3 regions of the Arthrobacter sp. AB6 genome follow, and region 2 is predicted to be linked to each of the others. Evidence: riboswitches for the same ligand, from Rfam matches in the RefSeq annotation. Region 2 holds a riboswitch; each other region holds the start of a gene.

Region 1 (4,062 bases), on a different contig from region 2:
ACGTAGTGCACCGCCGCAGCATCGCGTTCCGTACCGCCGGCGTCACCAAGCTGTGGAGTGCCCTGGCAGAGAGGCCTGCCGCCCTGGAGATCGACGGCTACGATACCCATACCGAAGAGGCCTGGAGCGTGGTGCTGCGCGGCGATACGGCGGTCATCGAGGACCAGGCGGACAAGGACGCCGTGGACAGACTGGGGCTGGAGCCATGGCAGCCGGGAGAAAAGGCAAACTACATCCGCCTGACAGCCCGCGCCCTGACCGGCCGCCGTTTCAAGGTTAACCGGCCGGACGTCTGGGCCACGCGGCAACAGGACAAGCGGCGGGCCTCGTTCGAATAACCCGACCGGAACGCCTGCCCCGACGGCGGGCTAGCCGGCTGGCTAGGCGTCCTGAAGGGACAGTTGGGCTTCAAGGCCGGAGAGCAGGATACTCAGCCCTTGGTCGAGTTCCGCGGATCCTTCGTAGTCCGCCAGGGCGGGGGCCAGCGCACGCAGCCGCGGGAACTCCTTGGCAGGCAACCGGTGCAGTCCCAGCCGCAGTAGCACTTCGTTTTCCTCCGGGTCCACAACGAATTCCTGCAGCTCATTCAGGATGTGGCCGTAGAGGAAGCCGTAGTAAGCGCGGTAGACGTGGAGGGCATCCGCCGGGCTGAACCCTGCCCCAATCAGCAGGGACAGGATCTGTTCGAGAGGACGGAGCGTGCCCAGCGGCCGCAGCCCCAGCGGGGTGGAGAGCGGCCTGGTCACGAGCAGCGGCACCACATTGGGGTGCTGGAGCGCAAGGTTCCGAAGGTCGTGCGCGATGCGGCGCAGCTGGGCTTTCCAATCGGGATCTTCGGGGTGGATAGTGAGTTCGTTGAGCACCAGTTCGGTGACGCCGTCCAGCAGTGCGGCGCGGTTCTCCGCATAGCGGTAAAGGCTCATTGGGTCCCGGCCCAACTCCTGGCCAAGGCGGCGCATGGTCAGCGCCTCCAAACCTTCCTCGTCAACGACTTCGAGCGCCTTGGTCAGCACGAGCTGCCTGCTCAGCTTTTGCTTTTGGGCCGGCCCGGCGGGGGACTGGGTTTTCGGGGAGGCCATGATTTCCGTCCTGGAAGGCAGCAAGCCCTCTTACCCGAAGAGGTAATCCATTCGCTTGCCGAATTGGTTGTCTACGAGTAAAGTCTACATTGTAGATGCGGCCGTGACACCGCCCCGTAGCCCTTGATTTCACCTAGCCCCTGATTTCCGCGGGCATTCTCAACACTCGATGCCCCGTGCACGGCATTGAGGTCCGCTGCTGTAGCCGAACGGCGGCACCACCGCACGTAGCGAAGGGAAGCCGTCATGGCGCATTCGCAGTTCGATCTCTTTCTCAAAGAAGCCACCTACATTGACCAGGCCTCCGACGCCACCCTCGACCGGGACCGCCTTTATGGCCTGTACACCAGCTGGTGCTTCATCAACCAGCAGCAGCCCGGCCCCGAGTCCGATTTCTGGATAGCCATGAACTGCCGCATCAGGCACGGCCGCAAAGGGCTGCGCATGAAAGGCCCCGCTGCTGCCGACTACATCCTGGCCAGCTACCCCGGCCTCGTCTAAGCACCAGCGTCGAAACGAATCCGGCGTGGACCACGTGCCTTGGGGCACGGCGTCCACGCCGTTCCTTTTGGGCGCGTCCTTTTGGGCGCGGCACCTACTGCTACATCAACTGATGCTGCCGCTCCCCCAGGTCCCGCACGGTGCCCTGACACCCAAGGAGGAGCCGCCGTCGTACTTTGGATGAAGATGCCGGACGGCGGCCAGGCTCCACTGCGGCGCCCTGGGTACTTCAGTTACGCAACATGACGACGGCGGCGGTGCGGGGCCGGGCGGCAAGTGTTACGTTCTTGGGGAGTAATGAGTACCGGCGCCAAGCCCTGACTGGCCGGTCGGCAACCCTCCTTTCGCGGCGGGGTGCCTCAGGTGAACACTCGGCATATCGACCCATTCGAGCTGCAAGCGTGAGAGAAGGAGATCCGTCGTGTCTGACGCACCTGCCCCTGAAGAGAAATTGTCGTACCGCCTCATCAGCGGGCCGGATGACCGGGCCTTTTGCGAGCGGATCTCCGCCGCGCTGGCGGAAGGCTATGTCCTGCACGGCAGCCCGGCGGCAACCTTCAACGGCAGCAGTGTGATCGTGGCGCAGGCGGTGGTCCTGCCCTCAGCCATCGCTTCCGCGGACGCTGCCGTGGCGGACGCTGTTGACGACCTCGAGTCCACCGGCGATGACCTCGACTTCGACGGCGAGGGCCACGCATGAGCTACGCCGGAGACCTGACCCCGCAGGAGGCCTGGGAAAAGCTCGAGCAGGGCGCCATCCTGGTGGACGTGCGCACGGAGGGCGAATGGGCCCACATCGGCATTCCTGACACCAAGGCCACCGAGAACGATCCGCTGTTCATCCAGTGGACCTTCCCGGGCGGAATCCCCAACCCTGACTTCATCACCGACCTTAGCCGGCAGGCGCCCGAGGACAAGTCGACCGAACTGGTGTTCCTGTGCCGTTCCGGCCAGCGTTCCATCGCGGCCGCAATGGCCGCCACGCAGGCCGGCTTCACCTCCTACAACGTCCTGGAGGGCTTTGAGGGCGAGCCGGACCGTTACGGAGAACGTACCGTCAACGGCTGGAAGAACCGCGGCCTGCCGACCAACCTGGGAAAGAACTAGTGACCTTCAACGAAGACGCCGCCGGCTGGAGCCCCGACACCCAGGCCGTCCGCGGCGGGCTGGACCGCACCAACTTCCAGGAAACCAGCGAGGCTGTCTTCCTGAACTCCGGTTTTGTATACGAATCCGCCGCCGCTGCGGAGCGGGCCTTCACGGGCGAGGACGAACGCTTTGTCTACTCGCGCTACGGCAACCCCTCCGTGGCCACGTTCCAGGAGCGGCTCCGCCTCCTGGAAGGCACGGAGGCGTGCTTTGCGACGGCGTCCGGCATGTCCGCGGTGTTCACCGCCTTGGGTGCGCTGCTGGCTGCCGGGGACCGCGTGGTTGCGGCTCGTTCGCTGTTCGGCTCCTGCTTCGTGATCCTCAACGAAATCCTTCCGCGCTGGGGCGTGGAGACCGTCTTCGTGGACGGTCCGGACCTGGAACAGTGGCGCGAGGCCCTCTCCCAGCCCACCGCCGCCGTCTTCTTCGAATCGCCGTCCAATCCGATGCAGGAGATCGTGGACATCGCTGCGGTCAGCGACCTGGCGCATGCGGCAGGGGCCACCGTCGTCGTCGACAACGTCTTTGCCACACCCCTGCTGCAGCGGTGCGGACAGTTAGGCGCCGACGTGGTTGTCTACTCGGGAACCAAGCACATTGACGGCCAGGGCCGGGTGCTGGGCGGCGCCATCCTGGGCACCAAGGAGTTTATTGACGGGCCGGTGAAGCAGCTGATGCGCCACACCGGACCGGCGCTGTCCGCGTTCAACGCCTGGGTCCTGACCAAGGGCCTCGAGACCATGGCGCTGCGCGTCAACCACTCCTCGGCGTCAGCCCTGCGCCTCGCGGAATGGCTGGAGGAACAGCCTGCCGTCAGCTGGGTGAAGTACCCGCTCCTGAAGTCGCACCCGCAGTACGAGCTGGCCGCAAAGCAGATGAGCGCCGGCGGAACGGTCCTCACCTTGGAACTCGCCCCCTCCGGCGGGCGCTCGGGCAAGGAGGCGGCGTTTGCGCTGCTGGACGGCCTGCGGATCATCGACATCTCCAACAACCTGGGCGACGCCAAGTCGCTCATCACGCACCCTGCCACCACCACGCACCGGGCGATGGGACCTGAGGGCCGGGCCGCCATTGGCTTGAGCGACGGCGTGGTGCGGCTTTCGGTGGGGCTGGAGGACGTGGACGATCTGATTGGCGACCTGGAGCAGGCGCTGAAGCAGATCTAGCAGTCCGGCTGCGGCACCCGGGCCGAGCCGCGGCCCGGGCCTCAAAGGTTATGCAGGGAAAGGTGGACGGCTACTTCGTCACCGGCGCTAATCATTGCCTTGTCCCTGATGTCCTTTTTGACGGGCAAAAGGTACGTGCCGGTCTTGGTATCCGCGAAGAGCGAGGT
Region 2 (4,062 bases):
GCACATTCCGCGGCGCCGGGGCGCGATGTTATGCCGAAAGGTGCTCCCGCAGCTGGCTGCCCAGCTGGCCGATTTCGGTGAGGAAGCCGTCGTGTCCGATGGGCGCCTCGATGAGGTGGACGTCCACGTCCCCGGGGAGTGCCCGCGCCAGCTCGCGGGATTGGGACGGGAAGTAGAGCCGGTCTGAATCCACGGCAGCCACAAAGAAGCGCGCCCCGGAGCGGGCCAGGGCCTGCTCGAGCGGCCCGCGGCCCCGGGACACGTCATGGCTCATGAGGGCCTCGGTGATGGCGATGTAGCTGTTGGCATCGAACCGCCGGACCAGCTTGTTGCCCTGGTGGTCCAGGTAGCTCTCCACCTGGTAGCGTCCGCGGGCAGCGAGCCGGTCACCCTGGAACGGGGATTCGGGGGCCTGCGGCGCGCGGCCGAACCGTCCATCCAGCTCCCCCGGGGAACGGTACGTGATATGGGCGATCCGCCGCGCCAGGGCAAGCCCGTCCTCCGGGAAAGGACCGCCGTAGTAGTCGCCGCCATTGAAATTCGCGTCCTGGCGGATGGCGAGGGTCTGTGCCTGGGCGAAGGCAATCTGCTCGGCAGTACTGGCGGCCCCCACGGAGATGACCGCGCAGCGGTGCACGCGGTCCGGGAACGTGATGGCCCATTCCAGGGCTCGTGCCCCGCCCATGGAACCGCCCAGCACGGCAAACCAGCTCCCGATCCCCAACTGGTCGGCCAACCGGGCTTCCGCTACCGTGCTGTCCCGCAGGGTCACGAGTGGAAAGCGCGAACCCCAGGGCGTTCCGTCCGGCGCGGGCGAGGACGGACCGGTGGACCCGTAGCAGCCTCCCACTATGTTGATGGACACCACGAAGAACTTGTCCGTGTCCACTGGCGCGCCGGGGCCGGCCAGCTGTTCCCACCAGCCTTCTTCGTCCGTGTCGCCGCGGGTCACGTGGGTGCTGCCGGTCAGGGCGTGTTCGATCAGGATGGCGTTGCTGCCGTCCTCGTTCAGGGTTCCCCATGTCTCGTATGCGAGGACGACGTCCGGCAGGTAGCCGCCGGCCTCGAGCTGCAGTCCCCCGATGGAGGCATAGCGGACAATCCCATGTTCGGGAACGGTAGTACGGGCGACGGTAACCGTCATGGCAAGACCTCTTCTACGCGCTTGCCCGCCGTCGAATGACCGGCAGGCCAGGTCTTCACCCGGGGCACCCCACCGCGGAAGGAGGGTTGCCGGCCAGCAAGCCGGGGCTGTCACTGGCACTCATGACCTGGTTCGAGTGTACGAAACAGCCCCTGCCTGCCGCCAAGAGTGTGACTGGTTGTGACTTCCCCGGCTTGCCGCCGTGCTGGGCGGCCGGGTGCTGCTAGGCTCCGGTTGCCTCCTTGGCAGCACGGAAGCCGGCTTCCAGGTCCGCCAGGATGTCGTCAATGTGCTCGATCCCCACCGACAGCCGCACCAGGCCCGGAGTGACCCCGGCCACCACCTGCTGCTCCGGAGAGAGCTGGCTGTGGGTGGTCGACGCCGGGTGGATCACCAGGGAGCGGACGTCGCCGATGTTTGCCACGTGGGAGTGCAGTTCCAGCGCGTCCACGAATCGTTTGCCGGCTTCGGCTCCGCCGGCGAGGTTGAACGACACAATCGCGCCGGTGCCCCTGGGCCCGTACTTGCGGCCCCGCTCGTACCACCGGCTGGAGGGCAGGCCGGCGTAGGCGACGGACTCGACGTCGTCACGCCCTTCCAGCCACCGCGCCACTTCGAGGGCGTTGGCAACGTGACGTTCCACCCGAAGGCTCAAGGTTTCCAGGCCCTGGGCGATCAGGAAGGCGTTGAAGGGCGACACTGCCGAGCCCAGGTCGCGGAGAAGCTGGACGCGGGCCTTCAGGATGTAGGAGAGGTTGGCGCCCAGGGCCCCGTCCTTGCCAAGGTCCCGGGCATACACCAGTCCGTTGTACGTGGGGTCGGGGGTGTTGAAGCCCGGGAATTTGGCAGGGTCCTGGCCGAAGTCGAACTTTCCGGAGTCCACGATCACCCCGGCGATCGCGGACCCGTGGCCGCCCAAGTACTTCGTAGCCGAGTGGACCACGATGTCCGCTCCCCATTCCAGGGGCCGGATCAGGTACGGGGTGGACAGGGTGTTGTCCACGATCAGGGGCACGCCGGCATCATGGGCGATGCCTGACACGCCCTCGATGTCCAGGACGTCCTGGCGGGGATTGGACACCGCTTCGGCGAAGAACAGCTTGGTGTTTGGCCGGACCGCGTCACGCCACTGGTCCAGATTGTCCGGGTCCGCCACGAAGGTCACGGAGATTCCGAACTTCTTCAGGGTGTGGGCGAAAAGATTGTACGTTCCGCCGTACAGGCTGGGGCTGGCAACGATGTGGTCCCCCGCCTCGGCGATATTAAGGACAGCCAAGGTCTCGGCTGCCTGTCCTGAACTCAGCAGGAGTGCTCCCAACCCGCCTTCAAGGCTCGCGATCCGCTGTTCCACGGCGTCCTGGGTGGGATTGCCGATGCGGGTGTAGATCGGCGCCAGTTCAGCAAGGGCAAAGCGGTTGGCGGCGCTTTCCGCACTGGGGAACACGAAGGACGTGGTCTGGTAGATAGGGAGCGCACGGGCGCCGGTGGCACTGTCCGGCTCCTGCCCTGCGTGGATCTGGCGGGTTTCAAAAGACCATCCGTTGGACAACTAAGGCTCCTTTGACATGGGCCCGGCATGCTGGAAGCGTCGCGGGCCGCGCTTGCCGCCCGGCCGTTGCCGGACAGCCAGGTCCTCACCCGGGGCACCCCACCGCGGATGGAGGGTTGCCGGCCAGCGAGCCGGGGCTTGGCGCTGGCACTCATGACCTGAGCCCAGTGTAGGAACAGCTCGCACCGACGTCACGAGTATGACTGGGTGTGACTTCCGCACGGGGTCAAACCAAGAAAATCAACTGCCTTCCTCAGATTTGCGCAAGGTCCCCGCAGGATCTCTTGAGGTTTGGCGTCCGCCGCCTCCGCTTCCGATAGATTGAGCTTCGGAATCTTCACTAGCCTGTTTCTCTATTCAGAGAAGGAACAAAATTCAATTGCCCCAGCCCTTTCTCCTGGCTCGCCACGCATTCCTTTCGTCTGTCGCGCTTTGCCTCATCAGCCTGGCAGGTGGGATCGTGGCGCCGCCCGTGGCAGCCGCGACCCCGACAGCCCCCCACGAAAGTGACAGCGGGCGCTACATCGTCCGATTCGCTTCTGGAACTGATGTCCGTGGTGAGGCGCGGACCCTGCGGGCCCAGGGAATCGAAGTGAGCCGCACCTTCGAAACGGCATTCCAGGGGGCTGCTGTCCGGGCGACACCAGGGCAGGCCGCCGCTGTTGCGCGTTCCGGACGGGCTGTGGCCGTGGAACCTGACCACATCATCAAAGTCTCCGAGACACAGCTAGACGCTCCCTGGGGACTTGACCGCGCCGACCAGCAGGCACTTCCCCTCTCCGGGACGTATACGCCCCCTGCCACCGGACTGGGTGTCAGCGTCTACGTAGTGGACACCGGGGTCCTTGCCTCACACGTCGACTTTGGCGGCCGGGTTGCAGCAGGATGGAGTGCAATGGCTGATGGACTGGGATCAGGCGACTGCAACGGCCACGGAACGCACGTTGCAGGAACCGTCGCTGGCCATGTCTATGGTGTCGCAAAATCGGCCACCGTCATTCCGGTGCGGGCACTCGCCTGCGACGGCTCAGGCCTCTACTCGGACGTAATCGCAGGCCTGGAGTGGATTGTAGGACAGCACCGGGAGGGAGCTCCCGCCGTGGTCAACCTCAGCATCGGCGGGCCAGCCAGCAGTACGCTCGACGCGGCGGTCCAAGCTGTCATTAAGGACGGGGTCTCCGCGGTCGTCGCTGCGGGGAACAGAGCCACCGATGCCTGCTCCGCATCCCCGGCCCGCACGCCAGATGCGGTAACGGTGGCAGCCAGCGATACATCCGACAGGCACGCCCCATTCTCCAACCATGGAAGCTGCGTGGATCTCTACGCTCCGGGGGTGGGCATCAAAGCTGCTTGGCACACCTCCCCTAAT
Region 3 (4,062 bases), on a different contig from region 2:
CCGGATCATCACGGTTGACCGTGGCCGTTACACAGCCGTGGTGGGTGAGGACTCGGGCAACGAGCGTGTGGTTATTGCCGCCAGGGCAAGGGAACTGCGAAGGAACCCGGTGGTCGCGGGCGATTTTGTATCACTCGTGGGTGATGTCTCCGGCGAGCCGGACACTTTGGCACGGCTGGTGAAAATCCAAAACCGCAAGACGCTCCTGCGGCGCAGCGCTGACGATACGGATCCGGTGGAACGTGCCGTGGTGGCCAATGCTGACCAGCTGGTCATTGTGGTGGCGGCTGCCAACCCCGAGCCGCGGACGGGCTTCATCGACCGCGCCCTGGTGGCCGCCTACGACGCCGGTATCGAGCCGATCCTGCTGGTCACCAAGGCGGACATCAAGGATCCCGCGGAGCTGCTGGCCAACTACACCCACCTGGACTTCCCGGTGATCATCAGCCGGACTGCGGATGCGCAGGCCTCGGGCGTGGACGCCCGTTCCGACGACGGCCTGTCCGCCCGCCTGGACAGGACCGCCGTCGCGGAGCTCCGGACCTACCTCGACGGGAAAGTAACAGTCATGCTGGGGCATTCCGGCGTAGGCAAGTCAACCATGGTGAATGCGCTGACCGGAGCCGAACGGGCCACCGGCGGGGTGAACGCCGTAACCGGCCGGGGAAGGCATACATCGTCGTCCGCCCTCGCCCTGCGCCTCGCGGACGCGCCTTCGGGCAGCTGGATCATCGACACCCCCGGCATCCGCTCCTTCGGCCTGGCCCACGTGGACCCGGACCGGATCCTGCGTTCGTTCCCGGACCTCTCCCCCGGCACGGATGACTGCGAGCGCGGCTGCAAGCACACAGCCATCGCCGTGGACTGCGGGCTGGATGCATGGGTAGCGGGGGGCCATGCCGGGCCCACCGGTGCAGCACGGCTGGCCTCCCTGCGGCGGCTGCTGGGGACGGACCCACGAATGGAAGCCCAGGAGGCCAAGGAGCTGGGCAGCGTCAACTGACAGGGCCGGGTTCCCGGCAGAACGGCGCGCAGACGGTAGTTTGGAACCATGATCCAACCCGCTTCGAGCTACAACGATGACCTGCGCCTGGCCCACGTCCTGGCCGACTCTGTGGACGACCAGACAATGAGCCGCTTCAAGGCGCTGGACCTCCACATCGAGACCAAGCCGGACCTGACGCCGGTCACCGATGCGGACAAGGCGGCCGAGGAAGCCATCCGCGGCCAGCTCTCCCGCTCCCGTCCGCGCGATGCCGTACTCGGCGAGGAGTTCGGCAGCACCGGCCATGGCGCGCGGCGGTGGATCATCGATCCCATCGACGGCACCAAGAATTTTGTCCGCGGCGTTCCGGTCTGGGCCACCCTGATCGCCCTCGTGGACGAAGGCGAGCCGGTGGTGGGCGTAGTGAGTGCCCCCGCACTGGGCAAGCGCTGGTGGGCGGCCAAGGGCATGGGCGCCTATATGGGACGTTCCCTGGCAGCCGCAACCCGGCTCCGGGTATCCAACGTCTCCAGACTGTCCGACGCTTCCCTTTCGTACTCGAGCCTTGGCGGCTGGAAGGAGCGCGGGAACCTCAACGAATTCCTGGGCCTCACGGAGGACGTGTGGCGTACCAGGGCGTTCGGGGACTTCTGGTCGTACTGCATGGTGGCGGAGGGCTCGGTGGATATCGCCTGCGAGCCCGAACTGAACCTCTACGACATGGCCGCCCTGGTGCCCATCGTGGTTGAAGCGGGCGGCCGGTTCACATCGCTGGAAGGCGAGGACGGCCCGTTCGGCGGCAACGCACTGGCCACGAATTCCATCCTGCACTCGGAGGTGCTGCGCCGGTTGAACCCGGACCTGGACGACCTCCTCTGACCCTCCTCTTCCGAACAATCAACGGCGGGCACCTCCGAAAGGAGGCGTCCGCCGTCGTTATCTTCGGCTAATGCAGCCCTTTTCAAGTGCACGTAACAAAGCCCTTAACATTCCGGCGGGCTTTTAGCCTGCACAGGCTATGTTCTACGCTCTTAAGCAGGTCACGAGTGCCAGCGCTAAACCCCGGTTTGCTGGCCGGCAACCCTCCATTCGCGGTGGGGTGCCCCGGGTGACGACCAGGCCGGTCCGGAACGGATGCGGCAAGCGCGGATTCCCCCAGCGGAGTCCTGTTTCAAAGTGAGGTCTCTGTGACAACAGCCACCGTCTCCCCCAACGCCGCAATCCAGCCTGAAGCCGCAGCACAGCCCGGACCGGAAGCCCGCTTCGACCAGCACCATGCAGCAGCCGGCCGTCCCCTGGCGGCAGTCACCGGCGCGGAAATCCAGGCTCCCCTGATCCATGGCGGGCACGTGCGGTACGCGAACCTGGACTACGGCGCGTCCGCGCCGGCGCTCTCCGTAGTGTCCGCCTACCTCAACGAAATCCTGCCGTTCTACGCGAGCGTGCACCGCGGAGCGGGCTACGCCTCCCAGATCAGCACCTCGGTCTACGAGAATGCCCGTGCGATCGTCCGGGAGTTCGTGGGCGGCCGCCCGGACGATTCTGTGATCTTCACCCGGAACACCACCGACTCCCTCAACCTGCTGGCCGGCTGCCTGCCCGGCACGGACGGCCAGGCCGACGGCGACGTCCTGTACCTCGACATTGAGCACCACGCCAACCTGCTGCCATGGCAGGGTGTCCCCCACCGCAGCATCGTGGCGGCCGATACCATCGCAGGGACCGTTGAGGCCGTGCGTGCCGAACTGCAGCACGGCGGCGTAAGCCTGCTCGCCGTCACCGGCGCGTCCAACGTCACGGGCGAAATCCTTCCCATCCGTGCCCTCGCCGCACTCGCCCACGAGCACGGCGCGCGCATCGTCGTGGACGCGGCGCAGCTGGCGCCGCACCGCCGCATTGACATCACCGCTGACGACGTCGACTACATCGCCTTCTCGGGGCACAAGCTCTACGCGCCTTTTGGGGCCGGCGTGCTGGTGGGGCGGCCGGACTGGCTCGACGCCGGAACACCGCACCTGGCCGGCGGCGGCGCCGTCAAGGAGGCAAGGCTCGACGGCGTCAGCTGGGCAACGGGTCCGGCCCGCCACGAGGGCGGATCACCGAACGTACTGGGAGCGGCTACCCTGGCCCGTGCGACGCAGGTCATCGCTGCGCTGGACCAGGACCGCTGGCACGCACACGAATCAGCCATCCGTTCCTACCTGGTGGAAGGCCTGCAGGGAATCGACGGCGTGACTGTCCACCAGATCTTCAAGGACACGAACCCGGATACCGACACCATCGGGGTGGTCAACTTCTCGGTGGAAGGATACGACGCCGGACTCGTGGCGGCGTACCTGTCAGCAGAGCATGGCGTGGGCCTGCGCGACGGCCGCTTCTGCGCCCACCCGCTGCTGAAGCGGCTGGGCCTGCCGTCCGGTTCCCTCCGTGCCAGCTTCGGCGTGGGATCCCGGCTTGACGATGCCCAGCGGCTCCTGGCAGGAATCCGTGAGCTGCGGAGCAAGGGGCTCGGCTGGGACTATGTGGTGGATGCGGGCCGCTGGGTTCCCGCCAACGACAACCGCACATACCCGCATTGGGCTCCCAACACGCCGGGAACGGCCGGCGCCGCCCCCTGCATCGACGACTGACCTGCGGCACGACTGAAGGCGGCCATCCGCGACACCGGCGCGGGTGCGGTAAATTCGGAAGGTAGCAACGAGACCTGACGAAGGAGGCCACGCGTGGCACGGGGTGGCCCCAAGCTGGATCATGGCCGACGCCGGGAACTGGGCCAAAGCTTCCAGGATGGCGGCAAGCATTACCAGCAGGTGCGGCCCGGATATCCCCCGGAGACCGCCCAGTGGCTGGTCCCGCAGGGCGCCCGCGATGCGCTCGATGTTGGTGCCGGCACCGGCAAGTTCACTGAACTGCTGCTGGACCTTGGTCTCTCTGTCACCGCGGTGGACCCCTCAGCCGACATGCTCGGGCAACTGGCGGAACACTATCCCGGCGCCGCGGCTGTCCTGGGCACCGCGGAGGCCACCGGCCTGCCTGATTCAGCGTTCGACGTCGTCACCGTGGCCCAGGCCTGGCAC

What was found. Region 2 has a riboswitch for S-adenosylmethionine ahead of Q9R30_RS04400 (bifunctional o-acetylhomoserine/o-acetylserine sulfhydrylase). Riboswitches for the same ligand answer to the same signal wherever they lie in the genome.
Region 1: another riboswitch for S-adenosylmethionine. It lies ahead of Q9R30_RS04025 (DUF1737 domain-containing protein); the one in region 2 lies ahead of Q9R30_RS04400 (bifunctional o-acetylhomoserine/o-acetylserine sulfhydrylase).
Region 3: another riboswitch for S-adenosylmethionine. It lies ahead of Q9R30_RS10650 (aminotransferase class V-fold PLP-dependent enzyme); the one in region 2 lies ahead of Q9R30_RS04400 (bifunctional o-acetylhomoserine/o-acetylserine sulfhydrylase).

What each region holds. Positions count from the first base shown of each region.
Region 1 is NZ_JAUZVL010000003.1:274,746-278,807, forward strand. It holds gene Q9R30_RS04010 (pyridoxamine 5'-phosphate oxidase family protein) at 1-338, shown strand, start outside; gene Q9R30_RS04015 (TetR/AcrR family transcriptional regulator C-terminal domain-containing protein) at 381-1,079, opposite strand; gene Q9R30_RS04020 (hypothetical protein) at 1,326-1,580, shown strand; SAM riboswitch class IV at 1,874-1,988, shown strand; gene Q9R30_RS04025 (DUF1737 domain-containing protein) at 2,002-2,280, shown strand; gene Q9R30_RS04030 (rhodanese-like domain-containing protein) at 2,277-2,687, shown strand; gene Q9R30_RS04035 (O-succinylhomoserine sulfhydrylase) at 2,687-3,895, shown strand; gene Q9R30_RS04040 (DUF1905 domain-containing protein) at 3,937-4,062, opposite strand, start outside.
Region 2 is NZ_JAUZVL010000004.1:92,495-96,556, reverse strand. It holds gene Q9R30_RS04405 (homoserine O-acetyltransferase) at 29-1,144, opposite strand; SAM riboswitch class IV at 1,157-1,272, opposite strand; gene Q9R30_RS04400 (bifunctional o-acetylhomoserine/o-acetylserine sulfhydrylase) at 1,368-2,693, opposite strand; SAM riboswitch class IV at 2,737-2,852, opposite strand; gene Q9R30_RS04395 (S8 family peptidase) at 3,286-4,062, shown strand, end outside.
Region 3 is NZ_JAUZVL010000011.1:30,927-34,988, reverse strand. It holds gene Q9R30_RS10660 (ribosome small subunit-dependent GTPase A) at 1-1,003, shown strand, start outside; gene hisN (histidinol-phosphatase) at 1,052-1,864, shown strand; SAM riboswitch class IV at 2,024-2,137, shown strand; gene Q9R30_RS10650 (aminotransferase class V-fold PLP-dependent enzyme) at 2,173-3,615, shown strand; gene Q9R30_RS10645 (class I SAM-dependent methyltransferase) at 3,709-4,062, shown strand, end outside.